2 linked regions of the Methylocaldum szegediense genome follow. The protein of the gene in region 1 interacts with the protein of each later gene in a pairwise test. Links are inferred from orthologs where the notes say so. Each region holds a gene or a part of one and is shown on either strand. Other genes may lie near its edges. The genes, in order: serC and selB.

The links.
Region 2: the proteins of serC (region 1) and selB interact in binary tests that used the Escherichia coli proteins (3 or more experiments, as listed by UniProt). The link is inferred for Methylocaldum szegediense from one-to-one orthologs.

The regions. Positions count from the first base shown.
Region 1 is NZ_OX458333.1:3,429,616-3,438,834, forward strand. The notes cover bases 5,091-8,089. They hold serC (3-phosphoserine/phosphohydroxythreonine transaminase), read left to right. Parts: upstream 5,091-6,048; coding sequence 6,049-7,131; downstream 7,132-8,089. Other genes in these bases: gyrA (DNA gyrase subunit A), read left to right, coding at 5,091-6,056; QEN43_RS14755 (phosphoglycerate dehydrogenase), read left to right, coding at 7,136-8,089. In the rest of the region: QEN43_RS14735 (methyl-accepting chemotaxis protein), read right to left, coding at 1-1,204; QEN43_RS14740 (ATP-binding protein), read left to right, coding at 1,597-3,252; more of gyrA, read left to right, coding at 3,477-5,090; more of QEN43_RS14755, read left to right, coding at 8,090-8,299; pheA (prephenate dehydratase), read left to right, coding at 8,309-9,219. UniProt on the Escherichia coli protein: Catalyzes the reversible conversion of 3-phosphohydroxypyruvate to phosphoserine and of 3-hydroxy-2-oxo-4-phosphonooxybutanoate to phosphohydroxythreonine. Is involved in both pyridoxine and serine biosynthesis.
Region 2 is NZ_OX458333.1:72,947-82,165, reverse strand. What follows is about bases 5,409-8,407. They hold selB (selenocysteine-specific translation elongation factor), read left to right. Parts: upstream 5,409-5,955; coding sequence 5,956-7,860; downstream 7,861-8,407. Other genes in these bases: QEN43_RS00390 (hypothetical protein), read left to right, coding at 5,409-5,956. Also shown: fdxH (formate dehydrogenase subunit beta), read left to right, coding at 1-518; QEN43_RS00410 (formate dehydrogenase subunit gamma), read left to right, coding at 515-1,156; formate dehydrogenase accessory protein FdhE, read left to right, coding at 1,192-2,055; QEN43_RS00400 (IS630 family transposase), read left to right, coding at 2,136-3,065; selA (L-seryl-tRNA(Sec) selenium transferase), read left to right, coding at 3,629-5,029; more of QEN43_RS00390, read left to right, coding at 5,192-5,408. UniProt on the Escherichia coli protein: Translation factor necessary for the incorporation of selenocysteine into proteins. It probably replaces EF-Tu for the insertion of selenocysteine directed by the UGA codon. SelB binds GTP and GDP.

The sequences.
Region 1 (9,219 bases):
GGGTGCTGGATGCGAGCTTGCGAACTTCTTCGGCGACGACCGCGAAACCTCGTCCTCTGTCGCCGGCCCGGGCGGCTTCGATTGCGGCATTCAGCGCCAACAGATTGGTTTGCTCGGCAATGTCGCGAATCACTTTTACCACGAGGTCAATGCCTTTGCTTTCCTGTTCCAGTTGCGCGATGACCCTTGCCGCATTCTCGACTTCGTGAGCCAGGTCGTCTATCGCGATGCTGGTCTGCCCGACCGCCTGCTTGCCCTTGCCGGCTGCTTGCGTCGCGCGGTCGGCAGCGGACGCGGCTTCAGCCGCGCTGCGAGCGATCGCCTGAACGGTGGCGGTCATTTCGTCGATGGCAGTCGCCACCAAGGCGATTTCCGACTCCTGCTGGGCAAGATCGCTGCTGGTCTGGGCTGCGGCCTGGCGGGTCTGGGTCGCCATGGCTTGGAGTCGGCCGGCGGCGTCGTCGAAGCGCCCGATAACGGTTCGCAGTCGAGCCTGCAGGGAAAGCATGGCGGTTTGCAATTGGCCCACTTCGTCGTTCCGGCCGGCATAAACCTTTCGGGCGATGCCGTTATCGATGAACCGCTTGGAATAGTCCGCCGCTTGGGTGAGTGGCTTGGTCAAAAGCCGAGCCATGACGGCCGCAACTGCCAAACTCGCGGCGGTGGTGGCAACAAACACGGGATCGAACTCGCCCCGGACGAAATGGACGACCGGGAGAGGCGCTAGGGCGACCACGAATCCGACGAACGTTTTTGCTGCGAAACCCAGATCGGAAAGCGACGCTCGCTTTAGCTTTTTTTCGCGCATCGAACGGTAAAGGTTTTCTGCCCTGGCGACATGCTCAGGCGAAGGCCTGACTCTTACCGACTCGTAACCGACCACCCGGTCTTTATCGAGCATCGGCATGACGAAAGCGTCGACCCAATAGTAATCTCCATTCTTGCAGCGATTTTTTACGATGCCCATCCAGGGGTTCCGGTTCTTGATGGTGGACCAGAGATCAGCGAAGGCTTCCGGCGGCATGTCTGGATGTCGGACCAGATTGTGACTCTTGCCGAGCATTTCCTCGGCGGTGAAGCCGGCTACCGCTTGAAAGTCCTTGTTTGCGTACGTAACGATGCCCTTTAGGTCGGTGGTCGAGATGAGTTGTGTGCCGGCAGGATAGGTTCTTTCGTGATCGGTGACGGGCAGATTGATTCTCATAGGATCGCCTAATGGATTCCACTCGAACGGGAGTGCGGAAATCCGTTTTCCATGTCGGCCGTCGAGATAGGAGTCGTTTAGTTATTCTTGGAATTGCCGAGCGCGCTCGCATCCAGAGATGCAGCCGAGACTGCGTCGGGGACGACTTAAATTATAGGTAAGAGAGCCGTTTTTAAATGTGCGAACCGATTTTGTAGGCGTGTTTTAGAGAAATCTAAATCGCGTTCTCGGATTCGCATATTTGCCAAGCTGGACTAATTTTTAGGCCAATTCTCCTTAAAACTTCTGTCCACCGGGTCCGCAGCATCGTCGTGGTCTTTCGGGACGGCGCCGAGGTCAACCGCCCGCCCGGAGGTCCCGGTCTGTTGCTGCCTATTTCTTAGAGGTCCGTGATGCCTGAACAAACCGATACGCTGATTGGCCACCTGTTAGAAGTCCGCAATGGTCGATTCGTAGCCAAGTTGCTGAACGAGAAAGACGGTTTTCGCCCGACGCTGAAAGCGGCCGACGAGGTCAAGGTGGTCGGGCAGGTAGGTTCTTACGTGTCCGTCCGTCAGCACGGCTTTCGATCGTTGGCCTTGATCAATCACGTAGAGGCGGATCGTTCCGACGGGAGGCGCTGCCGTTCTGCGGCCGGCTGCTTGGTTGCGCTGACGCCGCTCGGGCAGATCACCGAGGATGGTGTATTCCATCGCGGGGTAAGGCATTTTCCGACACCCGGCGCGGAGGTTCACATCGTAGCCGAGGAGGAAATTGATTCGATTTTCGCGAAGCACCGGCAGTACCAGTTCGAATTCGGTCATCTCCACAGCCATCCCTCGACGGCCGTTCATTTGGATCCGTCGGCCTTGTGCAGCCGCCATTTCGCGATTCTCGGACAGTCCGGCTCCGGTAAGTCATGGTCGGTGGCAAGCCTTATTCAGCGCATGGTCGATGCCATGCCGAACGCACACATCATCTTGCTCGATCTGCACGGCGAGTATTGTTGGAGAGATCGAACCAGGGCTTTGCACTCCGCTTTCAAGCCGGAACAGACGCGTTATCTCGACGCGCGGGCGCTGGAGATTCCTTATTGGCTTATGACCTTCGCGGAGTTAGTCGACTTGTTGGTTGACCGCAACGATCCGGGAGCCGCCATACAGACGGCGTTTTTACGCGAGACGATTTTCGAGTTGAAGAAAAAGGAGGCAAAAGTCCTTGATTTGGAGACGATTTCACTCGACTCGCCGATCTATTTTTCCTTGCGCGAGGTTTACGAGACCTTCAAAGAAGCGAATGAATTCCGCACCGATTTCGGCAAGACCAAAGGCCCGCTGTTTGGTCAGTTCGACGAGTTTTTGGTCAAACTGCTAAGCCGGCTCAATGATGTGCGTTACGATTTTTTGCTCAATCCGGTGAGGCGAAACCGCTCGGAAACCCTGCCGGGGCTGTTGCGGGATTTCGTTGGCCTGGGCGATCCGAAATGCCAGGTCACAGTCATCGATCTGAGTCCGGTGCCGTTCGATGTTCGTCCGACGGTTTCTGCGCAGATCGGCCGGTTGGCCTTCGAATTCAATTACTGGAACCCGTTCAACCGCGAATTCCCGATTCTGCTGGTCTGCGAGGAAGCTCATGCCTACATTCCCCGTGAATCCAACACCCAGTTCGAAGGAACTCGCAAGAGCATGGAACGCATCGCCAAGGAAGGACGTAAGTACGGCGTCGGCTTGGGCGTGATTAGTCAACGGCCCCACGAGCTGTCGGAAACAGTATTGTCTCAATGCGGTACATATATCTGTCTGCGCATTACCAATCCCGATGACCAGGATTACGTGCGCAAGCTGGTGCCGGAAGGCGAAACTGATTTGGTCGATATCTTGACTTCTCTCGGTCGCGGTGAAGCGATGATTCTCGGTGAGGCGATCCCGCTTCCCACCCGGACCCAGATTCACAAACCCGATCCTACGCCCAACAGCAACGATGCGGATTTCTACACCGCCTGGACATCGGGTCCGGAAAACTTGGACATTGAAGGTATCGTTGACCGCTGGAGACGGCAGGGAAGGTAAGCCGGCGGTGGTCTGAGCAAATTTTTGCCGTTCCAAGGAAAACCTGGGGCGGCAACGCCTTAGCTCGGCTCGCTGAAGCTCTTCCACAACCTTATCCACAGAAACGGTGGATAACCACAGTTCTGCTTTAGTGGAGCGGCCTCGTCTCAAAGGTTATAATGCCCCCCGGTAATTGCGCTGCATTTTCATTGCGGCGCTGCTCCTTCACGGTACAGCGATCCCTCATGACTTCCTTCGCCAAAGAAATCATTCCGGTCAATCTCGAAGACGAGATGAAGCAGTCCTACCTCGATTACGCCATGAGCGTGATCGTGGGACGGGCCTTACCGGATGTTCGCGACGGCCTGAAACCGGTGCATCGGCGCGTGCTCTACGCCATGCACGAATTGAGCAACGACTGGAACAAACCTTATAAGAAATCCGCCCGCGTGGTGGGCGATGTCATCGGTAAATACCATCCTCACGGCGACGCCGCAGTTTACGACACCATCGTGCGCATGGCCCAGCCGTTCTCGCTGCGCTACATGTTGATCGATGGCCAAGGCAATTTCGGGTCGGTGGACGGGGATCCGCCGGCGGCCATGCGTTATACCGAAGTGCGCATGGCCCGGATTGCACACGAACTGCTTGCGGATCTCGAGAAAGAAACGGTCGACTTCGTTCCGAACTACGACGAATCCGAGAAAGAGCCTTCCGTGTTGCCAACGCGCATTCCGAATCTGCTTATCAATGGTTCGGCTGGCATCGCGGTAGGCATGGCGACCAACATCCCGCCCCACAATCTCAACGAAGTCATCGATGCCTGCTTGCTGCTGATCGAGAAACCGGATGCCAGTATTGCCGAACTGATGGAACACATTCCGGGTCCGGATTTTCCCACGGCGGGAATCATCAACGGGGCGAGCGGCATCCGAGAAGCGTATCTTACCGGGCGGGGGCGAATTTTCATCCGAGCCCGCTGCGATTTCGAGGATGACGGTGGGCGCACCAGCATCGTCGTCACCGAGCTGCCGTACCAGGTGAACAAGGCGCGGCTCATGGAAAAAATCGCCGAGCTGGTCAAGGAAGGAAAGCTGGAGGGTATTTCCGGACTGCGCGACGAATCGGACAAGGAGGGCATGCGCATGGTGATCGAGCTCAAGCGCGGCGAAGTGCCGGAAGTAGTGCTGAACAATCTGTATCAGCAGACCGCCATGCAGAGCGTGTTCGGCATCAATATGGTGGCCTTGGCGGATGGCCGCCCGCGCTGCATGAATCTCAAGGAGTTGCTCGCGGCCTTCATCGACCATCGCCGCGAAGTCGTCACCCGGCGCACGCTGTACGATCTCAGAAAGGCGCGCGAGCGGGCTCATATCCTGGAAGGACAGGCCGTCGCCCTCGCGAATATCGACGAAGTGATCGAACTGATCAAGACCTCGCCCACCCCGGCGGACGCGAAACAGCGGCTGCTGGAGCGCACCTGGCGTCCAGGAGTGGTTTCGGAGCTTCTGGCGCGGGCGGAGGACGCGATGCGGTCGCGTCCGGAAAACCTTGCGGTCGGTTATGGTTTGACCGAAAACGGCTACAACCTGTCACCCGAGCAGGCGCAGGCGATCTTGGATCTCCGTCTGCACCGCCTGACCGGTCTCGAACAGGACAAGATCATTGACGAGTACAAGCAGCTCTTGGCGCAGATCGACGAGTTCCTGGAAATTCTGGCCAGTGACAAGCGGCTGATGGAAGTCATCCGCGACGAGCTCCTAGCCATCCGCGAGCAGTTCGGCGACAAGCGCCGCACCCAAATCATCGAGGATCATCTCGATTTATCCGCCGAAGATTTGATTACCGAGGAAGATGTGGTGGTCACGGTCTCGCACGAGGGCTACGTGAAATCGCAGCCTCTCAGTGCCTATCGTGCGCAGCGGCGAGGCGGTCGCGGCAAGGCGGCTGCGACGACCAAGGAAGAGGATTTCATCGAAAAACTTATAGTGGCCAACACCCACGACACCATTCTGTGTTTTTCGAGCGTGGGCAAAGTGTACTGGCTCAAAGTCTACGAGCTACCTTCGGCCAGCCGGGCTTCGCGCGGCAAGCCTTTCGTCAATCTCCTACCGTTGGAGCAGGGCGAGCGCATCAATGCCATTCTGCCGGTGCGGGAGTTCGATGGAAGCCATTATGTGTTCATGGCGACAGCATCCGGCATCGTCAAGAAAGTGGCCCTAGGGGAATTCGAACGTCCGCGCCCGTCTGGGAAAATCGCCATCGATCTTCGCCAGGACGATTATTTGGTGAATGCTGCCATCACAGACGGCAAGCAGCGGGTCATGCTGTTCAGCAATGCGGGCAAGGCCGTTTGCTTCGAGGAGGACGACGTCCGGCCTATGGGGCGCGGCGCGACCGGCGTTCGTGGTATGACGCTGAACGACGGACAAAAGATCATCGCTCTCATTATCGGCACCGAGGGATCGGTGTTGAATGTCACCGAAAACGGCTTCGGCAAACGCACGGCCCTAAGCGAGTTCCCGGTACATCGTCGCGGTGGTCAGGGTGTGATCGCCATTCAAACCAGCGAACGTAACGGCTCGGTGGTCGGCGCTGTGCTGGTACAGGACTCGGATGAAATCATGTTGATCACGGACGCCGGCACACTCGTAAGGACGCGAGTCGAAGAGATTCGGGAACTCGGACGCAACACCCAGGGTGTGATGGTCATTCGTCTCAATCCGGGCGAAAAAGTGGTCGGAGTGGACAGGATTCCGGTTCTCGAGGGCGAAAACGAGGAATTGGCGGAGTCGAATGGAAACGAGGAGGGTGGCGATGGCTAGGATTTTCAATTTCAGCGCGGGACCGTCCATGCTTCCGGAGGCGGTATTGTTGCGCGCGCGCGAAGAATTGCCGGATTGGCACTCCACCGGCATGTCGATCATGGAAATGAGCCACCGGGGCAAGGATTTTGTCGCCGTCGCTGAAAAATCCGAAGCGGATCTGCGAGAACTACTGGCGATTCCGGCCAACTATAAGGTCCTGTTTTTGCAAGGCGGCGCGACCGGGCAGTTCGCGGCGGTTCCGATGAATCTGTTACGGGGGAGATCTAAGGCCTGTTACGTCAATACCGGTCTTTGGTCGGAAAAGGCCATTGCCGAGGCCGAGCGTTACTGCTCAGTGACCGTTGCGGCGAGCTCCAAGGAAAGTGGATTTGTGACGATTCCGGATCGCGCGGACTGGCGAATCGATCAAGATGCCGCTTATCTCCATTACACCGCTAACGAAACCATCGGCGGGGTTGAATTCCAGGACATCCCGGACTCGGCCGGTCTGCCGCTGGTTTGCGATATGTCGTCCAATATCCTGTCGAGGCCATTGGATGTCACGCGATTCGGGCTGATTTATGCCGGGGCACAGAAAAACATGGGGCCTTCCGGCATCGTCGTGGTGATCGTGCGTGACGACCTCATCGGGCAGGCTCGCGATGACACACCCTCGATCTTCAACTATAAGAAGCAGGCTGACAGCGGTTCCATGCTCAACACACCGCCGACCTACAACTGGTATTTGCTCGGCCTGGTACTGGAGTGGCTGAAAGAGCAGGGCGGATTGGCTGCCGTCGAGGCGCGCAACATACGTAAGGCGGAAAAACTGTATGCCGCCATCGATAGATCAGCGCTCTATTCGAATCCCGTCGACCCGGCTTATCGCTCCCGCATGAACGTTCCGTTTCGGTTGGCGAAAACGGACCTCGAAAAAACGTTTCTGGCGGAGGCTAGGGCGGCAGGATTAGTCAACCTCGAGGGGCACCGGTCGGTGGGCGGATTCAGGGCGAGTATCTATAACGCCATGCCTGAAGAAGGCGTCGATGCCCTGATCGAATTTATGCGCGAATTCGAGCGCAAATACGGATAGCTTGATGTTCAAGGTTCTCACGTACGACAACATTTCGATAGCCGGTCTGGAGCGATTGCCCCGCGACCGCTACGAGGTTGCGTCGGAAATACAGCATCCGGACGCTATCCTGTTGCGTTCACATAACCTCCACGGCGTGCCGATTCCCGAATCGGTCAAGGCGGTGGGGCGCGCTGGGGCCGGGGTCAACAATATTCCTGTCGCCGAGTATTCGAAGCGCGGCGTTCCAGTGTTCAACGCTCCGGGTGCCAACGCCAATGCCGTGAAAGAGCTGGTCATCGCGGGCATGCTGCTGGCGGCCCGGAATATTTGCGCCGCTTGGGATTTTGCCCGCCAGCTGGAGGGTGACGACGAAGTCATTCATCATCAGGTGGAAAAGCATAAGAAGCAATTTGCGGGTTTTGAGCTGGCGGGCAAGACTCTGGGTGTTTTGGGGTTGGGGGCGATCGGTGTCAAAGTAGCGAATGCGGCGGTGGCTTTGGGTATGCACGTGATCGGTTACGATCCTCTGCTAACGGTCGAAAGCGCTTGGCAGTTGTCTTCGTCGGTTGCGCGGGCCGCAAGCATTGACGATTTGATCGCCAAAGTCGACCTTCTCACGCTTCATGTGCCCCTGAACGATCAGACGCGCCACCTCGTGAATGCCGCGCGGATCGGTATCATGAAAAAAGGCGCCGTTTTGCTTAATTTTTCCCGTGCCGGCATCGTGGACGATGCCAGTGTTTGCAACGCTTTGAACACGGGCCACCTCACGGCGTATGTGACCGATTTTCCCTCGCGCGTTATGCTCAAGCATCCGCGAGCGATCGTCCTTCCGCACATCGGTGCCTCTACGGCCGAAGCCGAAGAGAACTGTGCGGTTTTTGTGGCCGATCGGATACGGGATTTCCTGGAAAACGGCAACATCCGGCATTCAGTCAATTTTCCGGACGTGGTCATGCCGCGTACCGAAGGCATCCGCTTAGGAATAGCCAACGAGAACGTGCCCAATATGGTGGGGCAGATTTCCAGTGCGCTGGCCGATGCCAACCTCAATATTCTCGATTTATTGAACAAGTCGAGAGGAGAGCTCGCATATACACTCATCGACCTTAATTCCGAGGTTCCGCCGGAAACGCTGGAACGCATCCGTGCCATCAAGGGAGTGCTCTCGGCCCGCGTCATATAACGAGTTGTCATGGCGAATTCGAATAAATCATCGACTGCTGATACTGCGTTGCTTCAGCTCCGTAAGGAGATCGATGCGATCGATGATCGCATCTTGGATCTATTGAATCAGCGTGCTCGCTGTGCTCAGCAAGTCGCCGAGATCAAAACTGCCGCTGGCGAGGTCGATTGTTTTCACCGTCCTGAACGGGAGGCGGAAGTGTTGCGCCGTATTGCCGAAAACAATCGCGGACCTCTGAGCCAAGAGGCAGTCACCCGTTTTTTCCGCGAGTTGATGTCGGAATGCCTGGCTTTGGAAAAACCGCTGGCCGTTGCTTTTCTGGGACCCCAAGGCACGTTCACGCAGCAGGCCGCATATAAACATTTCGGTCATGCCATTCAGGCGCTGCCTTTACCTACCATCGACGAGATTTTCCGAGCCGTTGAAAGCGGCGCTTGCCAATACGGCGTGGTGCCCGTCGAAAATTCGACCGAGGGTGTGATCACGCATACCCTGGACAGTTTTCTCCGGTCCTTTTTGCTCATCGCCGGCGAAGTGGGGTTGCGGATTCATCACAACCTGATGAGTACGGTGAGCAGTTCGGAGGAGATACGGGAAGTCTTCTCCCATCAGCAATCACTTGCGCAGTGTCGAGGATGGCTGGATCGTTATCTTCCGAACGTTCGGAGGACGCCCGTGAGCAGCAACGCCGAGGCGGCGCGACTGGCCGCGGTTATGCCGAATACCGCAGCCATAGCAGGGGAAGTGGCGGCCGAGCTGTACGGACTCACTATCCTAGAGCGCAACATCGAGGACGAACCCGACAATACCACGCGATTTCTGGTTATCGGACGAAACCCAGTCGGCGCCACCGGAAACGACAAGACCTCATTGCTTCTTTCGACCCGGAACAACCCCGGTGCTCTTTATGCCGTTCTCGA
Region 2 (9,219 bases), 3.4 Mb from region 1 along the record:
CGAACGGCATCGTCGATTTTCACGAGGAAAACTGCATCGGCTGCGGCTACTGCATCGCCGGCTGCCCGTTCGACATTCCGCGCCTCTCCAAGAAAGACAACAAGGTGTACAAATGCACCCTTTGCTCCGACCGGGTGGCGGTCGGCCTGGAGCCGGCCTGCATCAAGGCTTGTCCGACCCAGGCGCTGGTGTTCGGCAGCAAGAAAGATATGATCGAGTATGCCAACGAGCGCATCGCGGACCTTAAGGAACGCGGCTTCGAGAACGCCGGACTCTACGATCCTCCCGGCGTCGGCGGCACGCACGTCATGTACGTTCTGCACCATGCCGACAAGCCCGAGCTCTACAACGATCTTCCCAAGGACCCAGTCATCAGCCCCATGGTCGGACTGTGGAAAGGCATCTTCAAGCCCCTCGCCACCGCCGCGATATTCTTCACCGCCCTGGCCGGGTTCTTCCATTACATCACCGTCGGTCCCAACGAAACCGAAGAGGAAGACGAGGAGAAGAAGCCATGAACACCCAGCACGGCCCGAAACTGATCGACCGCTACAGCCCTTCGGAACGGCTAAACCATTGGATCACGGCGATCACCTTCCTCATGCTTGCCTTCTCCGGGCTGGCGCTGTTCCATCCGTCGATGTTCTGGTTCACCCAGTTCTTCGGCGGTCCCACCTGGACGCGCATCCTGCATCCCTACATCGGCCTCGTGATGTTCGTCTCCTTTTCATTGTTGGCCCTCAAGTTCTGGCACCACAACCTTCTGACCCGCAACGATATCGTCTGGCTTCGTCGCATCGGCGACGTGGTGCGGAACCGCGAGGAAGGGCTGCCGGAAGTGGACCGCTATAACGCCGGCCAGAAACTGTTGTTCTGGACCATGATCGGTACCATCTCCGTCCTTCTGCTGACCGGCATCGTCATCTGGCGACCTTGGTTCGCTCACTACTTCCCCATCGATATCGTGCGCCTAGCGCTACTGCTACACGCCGTCTGCGCCTTCATCATCATTTGCAGCATCATCGTTCATATCTATGCTGCGCTGTGGATCAAAGGGACCCTCGGTGCCATGGTACGCGGAACCGTCACCCGCGCTTGGGCGCGCAAACATCATCCCGGATGGTACAAGCAGGTGACCGAGGGAGAGAAACATTGAGCGGATTGGAAAAAGTCGGTTCCTCACGCGAAGGGATGCCAAAAGGCAGTCAGAGCTTAGGGGCTCCGCCACTATTGCGCTTGCCGCCCCGGCAGTCGCCATTCGCCAAGCGGGCGGCGCGTTTTCGGCGACTTGCCGAAAGCCATGCGAGCTTGGCCGGCTACCTGGCATTGATGGCCGATCTGGTCGAGGTTCAGCACGATCTGTGGGAACGGTTTCTTCAGACGCCGTTGCCGGATTCTCACATCATCAGGCGACCGCTGGATAATCAACAGGTACCTGCTTGGCGTGAAGCGCTACGGCTCATTGCCGAACGTCTCGGTGCCGGATCGGAGCCGGTCGCTGCGCTGTGCGAGCGGATCCGGCAGGCGACGGACGAGGAACTCGAGAGCTGGGCGACCTGTTTACTCAGCGCCAACTTCCAGGGCATTGATCCTGGGCTCGCCCCTTTCGTGGCCGCCGCTTTGCAAGTGAGTTGGTCATCGTTTGCCGCTCGCCTGGATCAGGATAGGGTCAGGACAATCGAATGCGGGTATCGCTGCCCGATCTGCGGCTCATGGCTAGTGGCAAGCATGCTGCAGACCGGCGGCTCCGTGCACGGCCTCCGCTATGTCTGTTGCAGCCTGTGCTCCACCGAATGGAACCGGCCCCGCATCCATTGCATACACTGCGGATCCAGCAAGGACGTGTCCTATTTCGGCCTCGAAGGAGCAGGGGAGGCCGTCAAGGCGGAAGCCTGCGCCGGCTGCAAGACCTACGTGAAGCTCATGAACCGGGAGAAGGAGCCATTCGTCGACCCCTTCGCCGACGATCTCGCCACCCTGGGTCTCGATATCCTGATGGTCGAGGAAGGCTACCAGCGCCTGGGATTCAATCTGCTGCTGATACCCGGCAGCTAGAGCGTTTTCATCTCTACCGAAAGGAACTGAGGAAACGGGAAATCGTCTGATTACAAATTTTCCCGATAGAAAGATCCGTGATGAGCCAAGCCTATTCCATCGACCTTCGCCAGCGCGTGATCAGCGCTTGTGATGAGGGACAGAGTGCGTCAGCCGTCGCTGCACGGTTTTCGGTGAGTGTGTCGTTCATCGAGAAACTCAAACGCCAGCGGCGCGAACGCGGGACGCTGGCACCCAAGCCTCATGCGGGCGGCGGTCGGCCGCTTTTGGCCGAATACGACGAGGCGATACGCGCCTACCTGAACGCTAAACCCGACACCACCTTAGCGGAACTGCGTGAGGTCTTGGAGGTGAAGGTTCAACTCTCAACCCTTTGGTACCACCTTGACCGCTTGGGCCTGACCTTCAAAAAAACGCTCCGGGCGGGCGAACAAGACCGAGAGGATGTCCGCCTCGCCCGTGCTCACTGGCAAGCCGAACAAGGGACTCTGAACGCGGCTCAGCTCGTGTTCATCGATGAAACCTTTGTCACCACGGCGATGACTCGGCGGTATGGCTGGGGGCCTCGAGGCGAACGGGTCATTGGAACGGTTCCGCAGGGACAGAGGCAGACGATCACCTTCGTGGCGGCTTTACGCCAGGAGGGGGTGACGGCCCCCATGATCACCGAAGGGCCTATGAACGGCGAGTTATTCTTGGCGTATGTGCCGGAATTTATCTGTCCGACGTTGGTTCTGGGGAATGTGGTCATCTGGGACAATCTGTCCTCCCATCAGGTGAAGGGGGTTCGCGAAGCGATTGAAGCCTGTGGAGCCAAAGTGATGCCTTTGCCGCCTTATAGCCCCGACTTCAATCCCATCGAACAAGTCTTCGCGAAGTTCAAAGCACGGCTTCGCCAGGCGAGTCAACGCACCCTCGACGCGGTTGCGACCACGATGGGAACGCTCTTGAGCCAGTTCACGCCAGGAGAGTGCGTCAATGATTTCCGCAACGCTGGTTATGCCGTATAAGCAAAATGAAAACGCTCTAAAGCGTGGGAGTGGGCTTTAGCCCGCGACCTTATACCCCACTTCACCAAGTTCGTAGCCCGCATGCAGCGTAGCGGAATGCGGGGAATGGGTTTGTCCCGGATTCCGCGTGCGCTCCAACCGGGCTACGGGTTATTCCATGCCGCATTCGAATGAAACATGAATCGTAGGGTGGGTTAGCCCCTCGACTCCGCTCGGGACAGGCTCCGCGTAACCCACCGACCCTTCGACCTGGCTCAGGACAGGTTCGAGGTCGTGCGGTGGGTTACGGCCTCGCGGCCTAACCCACCCTACAAAAATTAATGCCTTATTGAAAGCGATTTGGAATTAATATCGGCGGTAGGATGTGGTGAGCGAAGCGAACCGCCTTTCGGCTTCGCTCAGGACAGGCTTGTCGAAGGGTTTCTTAAGCCTATTGAGATAGGCTCTAAGTAGGTCCTTCGTAAGCCACCGCCACGCCATAAAGAAAAACGCTCTAAGCCCCACGAGCCGCCCCAATCTCGCTAAAATTCGGCCGATTTATCCGATAGCCCGCCAAAAACGCTATGTCTCTCCCCGACAATCCGTACACCCGTTTACCTTCCGTGGACAGCCTATTGGCACATCCCGATATCGCCGGTTTGAAGGAGCGCTACGGGCACACCACCGTGGTCGCCGCGGTACGGGCTGTGCTGGCCGAGCGGCGCGAGGCGTTGAAAGCGCAGCCCGATTCGGTGCCGGATACGATGCGTCTCGTGGCCGATTGCCGGAAACGCCTGGAAGCCGAGTTCGCGCCCTCGTTGCGTCCCGTATTCAATCTCACCGGCACGGTGTTGCACACCAACCTGGGGCGAGCCTTGCTGGCAGAATCGGCGATCGATGCGGTGTTGGCGGTGCTGGCCCGGCCGAGCAATCTGGAATATGAGCTTACCAGCGCCCGCCGGGGCGATCGCGACGACCATATCGATGGCCTGATTCGCGAGCTGACCGGGGCCGAAGCTGCGACAGTGGTCAACAACAACGCGGCAGCGGTCTTTCTTCTGCTCAATACGCTCGCGATGCGCAAAGAAGTGATCGTGTCTCGTGGAGAGCTGATCGAGATCGGCGGTGCATTCCGCATTCCCGACATCATGTCACGGGCCGGGGCGAAACTGCGCGAAGTGGGCACCACCAACCGTACTCACCTGAAGGACTACGTCGAAGCGTTGAATCCGCACACGGCCTTGATCATGAAGGTGCATCGCAGCAATTACGCCATCATGGGCTTCACCGCCACGGTGCCGGAGGAACAGTTGGCGGAACTCGCCCACAAAAACGGTTTGCCTTTTGTCGAAGACCTGGGCAGCGGCACGCTAATCGATCTTACAGCCTATGGCTTGCCCAAGGAGCCAACTCCGCAGCAAGCTCTAGCCAAAGGCACCGATCTGGTGTGTTTCAGCGGCGACAAACTATTGGGGGGGCCGCAGGCCGGGATACTGGTCGGCCGCAAAGAGTTGATCGCCAAGATCAAGCGCAATCCGCTCAAACGCGCTCTGCGGGTGGACAAGATGACCCTGGCCGCGCTGGAAGCCACACTCAGGCTTTACCGGAGTCCGGAATTGTTGGGCCGGCAGCTGCCGACCCTGCGTCTATTGACGCGGACGGAGGAAGAGATACGAACGCTGGCGCAGCGCATCCTGCCGATGGTGCAGGCTGCCGTGAACACGCACGCCGAGGTGTCCATCGAATCCTGCCGCAGCCAAATCGGCAGCGGTTCCCTGCCCGTGGACCTCCTGCCGAGTGCCTGCCTCGTGCTCAAGCCGAAGGGGAGGGGAGGCGGACGTGCCTTGAACCGTCTGGCCCAAGCGTTTCGCGAGCTGCCGATTCCGGTTATTGGTCGGTTGGAGGACGGCGCTCTGCGCTTTGATCTTCGCTGTCTGGAGGATGAAGCGGGATTTACCGACCAGTTGGCCTTTTTGAGACTTTAGAAATCCCTAATTTAGTGCTTTGATGCTTTGATAGGGCGGGCCCGAGCCTATCAAATGGCTTGGGGCGAACGGTAACATTTTAATGTGGCGAACCTATCGAATCATGAGGCGGAATCCCTTTAATGTCCTTATAAGTTAACCACGAGAAATGAGAGGTTTTTAGTGAGTCACGGATATATTTCCTGCACGGTGTGTAAGCAATTTTTTCGCAATTACGACCAAGAACATGGCTTCGAACGTTGGGGACATGGAGAGCGCGTTCAATTGATAAACAACCCTGCAAGCTGGGGAGCGGCAGACCCAAAGTACCGGTTGTTAGGATTTTCGAAAGGCGAAACACAAAACAAGGCAATGGCAGAAGAAAAGAAAGGCCGGGCAACTTTTGAATCCATCCCATTCAAAGGAATGCGAAAACGCTTTCCGTGGCTGTTTAAAGGCCTTGGGTTACGAGACCTAAACGATCCCGATGAACTATTCCGTCCTTCCGAAAAGGAGTGCCAATCTGGCTCTATTATCAAGTGCTCAATCAGCGTTCTTAAAGCCGATGGCAGTTACTCCTACAAGTTGGAGGACATACTTGGTGCAGACAGTTCCGCAGACGGCATGGTTAGAAAAATTCTACGTACGTGTATTAAGACCCACCTTTCAACGGAGCGTCCCGGACGCACTTTTATCTTGTTCGGACTCGATAAAAGCTTCATCAGTTGGTGTAAGAGCGCCTTTTCGGAAGTGTATGGCGAATTGCGACACATAAAACCAACCACATATCGCAGCGACCATCTCAGTTGGGTTCACGTCGCTCATCCGTCAGGGAATCAAACCGATCCCCAGTATCAGCGATGGTGTGAAGGAAGGACATCCACGGCCAAAGTAATTTGGGCACGAGAGGAACTTGCTTATCGGCAAAGGCAACATAGTGCCTCCTGATGATTGTAGGCACCGCCGGCCACATCGACCACGGTAAAACCGCCCTGGTCAAGGCACTTACCGGGGTGGATGCCGACCGCCTCGTGGAAGAGAAGGCGCGCGGCATGACCATAGACCTGGGCTATGCCTACACGCCGATGGCCAACGGGGACATTCTCGGCTTCGTGGATGTGCCGGGCCACGAAAAATTCATTCACAACATGCTGGCAGGGGCGACCGGGATCGATTTCGCCCTGTTGGTCGTCGCGGCGGACGACGGCCCCATGCCGCAAACCCTGGAGCATCTCCAAATTCTCGACCTGCTCGGCATCCGAAACGGTGCCGTCGCCTTGACCAAGACCGATCTCGTCGACCCGGGTCGCATCGCCCAGGTTGCCGAGGAAATCCGGACTCTGCTTGGTGGCACCGGACTCGAAGGCTGCCCGTTGTTTCCCGTCTCCACAGTCACGGGAGAGGGGGTAGCCAAGCTACGAGCCCATCTGGAGGCTGCTGCCGCGAGTCTCGATACAAGAACCATCCGCGGCGGTTTTCGACTCGCGGTCGATCGCTGTTTCACCATAGCGGGTGCGGGCACGGTAGTCACGGGTACCGTCTTCTCCGGTCGAGTCGCGGTGGGTGACAGGTTGCTTCTTTCGCCTTCGGGCCGCCCAGTCCGGGTACGCGGCATTCACGCACAGAACCGCCCGGCCGAAGAGGGGTTGGCAGGGCAACGCTGCGCGCTCAATCTGGCCGACGTGGAAAAACGCGAAGTGCAGCGGGGCGATTGGGTATTGGCACCGGAACTCCATCTGCCGACGACCCGCCTCGACGTACGGCTCACGCTGCTCGCCAGCGAAACCAGGCCGTTGAAGCATTGGACGCCGGTGCACGTCCATCTCGGCGCTATCCACGCCACCGCGCGGGTCGCCTTGCTGCAGGACGCTCCTTTGGAGCCGGGTGGCAACGCTCTCGCCCAATTGGTTCTGGACAAACCCACCTGCGCCGTCAACGGCGATCGTTGCATTCTCCGCGACGCCTCCGCGCGGCGCACACTCGCCGGCGGACGGGTTCTGGATGCCCAGCCGCCAGTGCGTGGCCGCCGTACGGCACAGCGCTTGGAGATCTTATCAGCCTGGGAGCAAGCCGAACCGCAGGCGATGTTGCGGACAATGCTCTCCATTTCGCCCAACGGGGTCGACCTGCAGGGATTCGCCGCCAACGCCAACCTGACAGCGGCTGAACTGGACGATCTTTGCCGAAATCTAGAACTCCGGCGCGTTGCAGGAACAAAGCCGATCGCCTTCGCGCCAGAATACTGGAGCCGGCTTAAACAGGCGGTAATCGAAACGCTCAAGAAAGAGCACGAAGACGTGCCCGACTCGCTAGGTCTCAACTCCGAGCAACTGCGCCTTCGTACCGCACCACGGCTGGAACGGGCAGTTTTCGCACAGCTCTTGGCCGAACTGCTCGAAGAAGGGCTGTGTGCGCGGGACGGTTCCTGGTGGCACCTGCCGGGCCACGAAATCACCCTTTCCGAAGCGGACGAACAGCTATGGCAGCGAATTTCGCCCCTGCTCCTGGAACGTCCTTTCCAGCCGCCCCGGGTGCGCGATATTGCTCGCGCGGAATCCCTGGACGAAACAGCGGTGCGGAAGCTTCTGATGCAGGCGGCGCGCATGGGCCGGGTTTACCGTGTCGCGCACGATCACTATTTCGACCGAACGGCCGTCGCCACCCTGGCCGATATCGTCCGCGGCCTTGCCCGGGAAACCCCCGACGGCACGATAAAGGCCGCGACATTCCGCGACCGCATCGGCACCGGCCGAAAGCTCGCCATCCATATCCTGGAATACTTCGATCGAGTCGGCCTGACCCGCCGCCTGCGCGATACGCACGTGCTGCGCAACGGCGGGTTGCAATTTTGACCACTTGGTTCCGCGGCAACGCTGAATAGCTGTTCCTGCTTTTACTAGGACACAAAAAGGCCGGATACTTGTTAAACGGCAGCGCCTATCACAGCTTGCCGAAGAGGGACTTTGCCAACCTCATATCAGTGCTAAGTTTCTTACTTCTATTCGGCATTCAAGTGAACATTACGTAGGGTGGGTTAGGCGCGTACCAGACAGCTTTTCTCGATCACTGGGCTATGAACGCGCCGTAACCCACCGATTCCGCGGCCTTATTGAAAGCAATTTGAATTACCCTGAACGTTTCCAAAACAAGATCTGAAAAGCCTTGTCCTCTGGGCGAAGTACCGTTGGTCCCGGCCGAAAGTGCCGGCGCCGGATATCCGGTGTAGATTGGCGATCCTTTCTTGACGAAAGTGTTGGGCCGTTACACCAGACGGGAAGAATTCCAGTTCAATCCGTTCAAGGCACTGACCACACCTCGTCTATCTGATTCAGCACCGTGGATATAAATCCTGATGGTGCTCACGTCTTTGAGCCCCGGTGAATCGCTGGCCAATCGCTCTCTATAGAAAACGCAAGAGCGTTGCCAAAGATTGATTATGCGTCGAAGCAGACACCTTGCCTTTCACTGCCAGACGGATAGAAAAACGTCACATCGACATTACCCATATCGAGGGAATGGCGTTTGCCGTTAAGAGAATAAGGCATCTGATTCATTGGTCATTGGGTGGATTGTGTTTCCTTAACTAATTAGCTTATGCGGACGAGTATCTGATTTAGTAGTTTAGGATCGCTAGCGGCCGGAAACGTGTTTGTGTCAAGTCCCGCAAGATCGTAAACCTTCTTTCGAAAAAGATGAGGATGGGACAGTTGCCAGTTTTTGAGAGCCTGGATCGGGGTGAGATGGCCTAAGGCCTTTTGGGGAATGTGATGATTGTACAGCTCGACATAGCGGTGCAGGGTGGTGTCCAGATCGGCGGTTGAATCGAAGTGATGGGTTTGCAACACCTCCTCGATGCGGCCATTGAAGCGTTCCACCAGGCCATTCGTTTGGGGCCGGCCCGGCGGAATCAGGCGATGTTCGATGCCTTGTTCAGTACAGAGGCGGTCAAACTCATGCGTCCCCGAGGGCTGCCGAGTTCGGGTCAGGAAACGGTCGGTAAACTCCGAGCCGTTGTCGGTCAGGCATTTCTGGATGCGGAAAGGCGCGGCCTGAATCACCGCTTTGAGGAAGTCCTTTGCGCTTAAGGCGGTGCGGTTGGGCTTGAGGGCGACATAGACCCAGCGGGTGGCGCGGTCGATGGCGACGAACAGGTATCGGCGGGGTTCGCCGTCGATGGCGGGCAAGTACTTAACATCCAGGTGAAGGAAGCC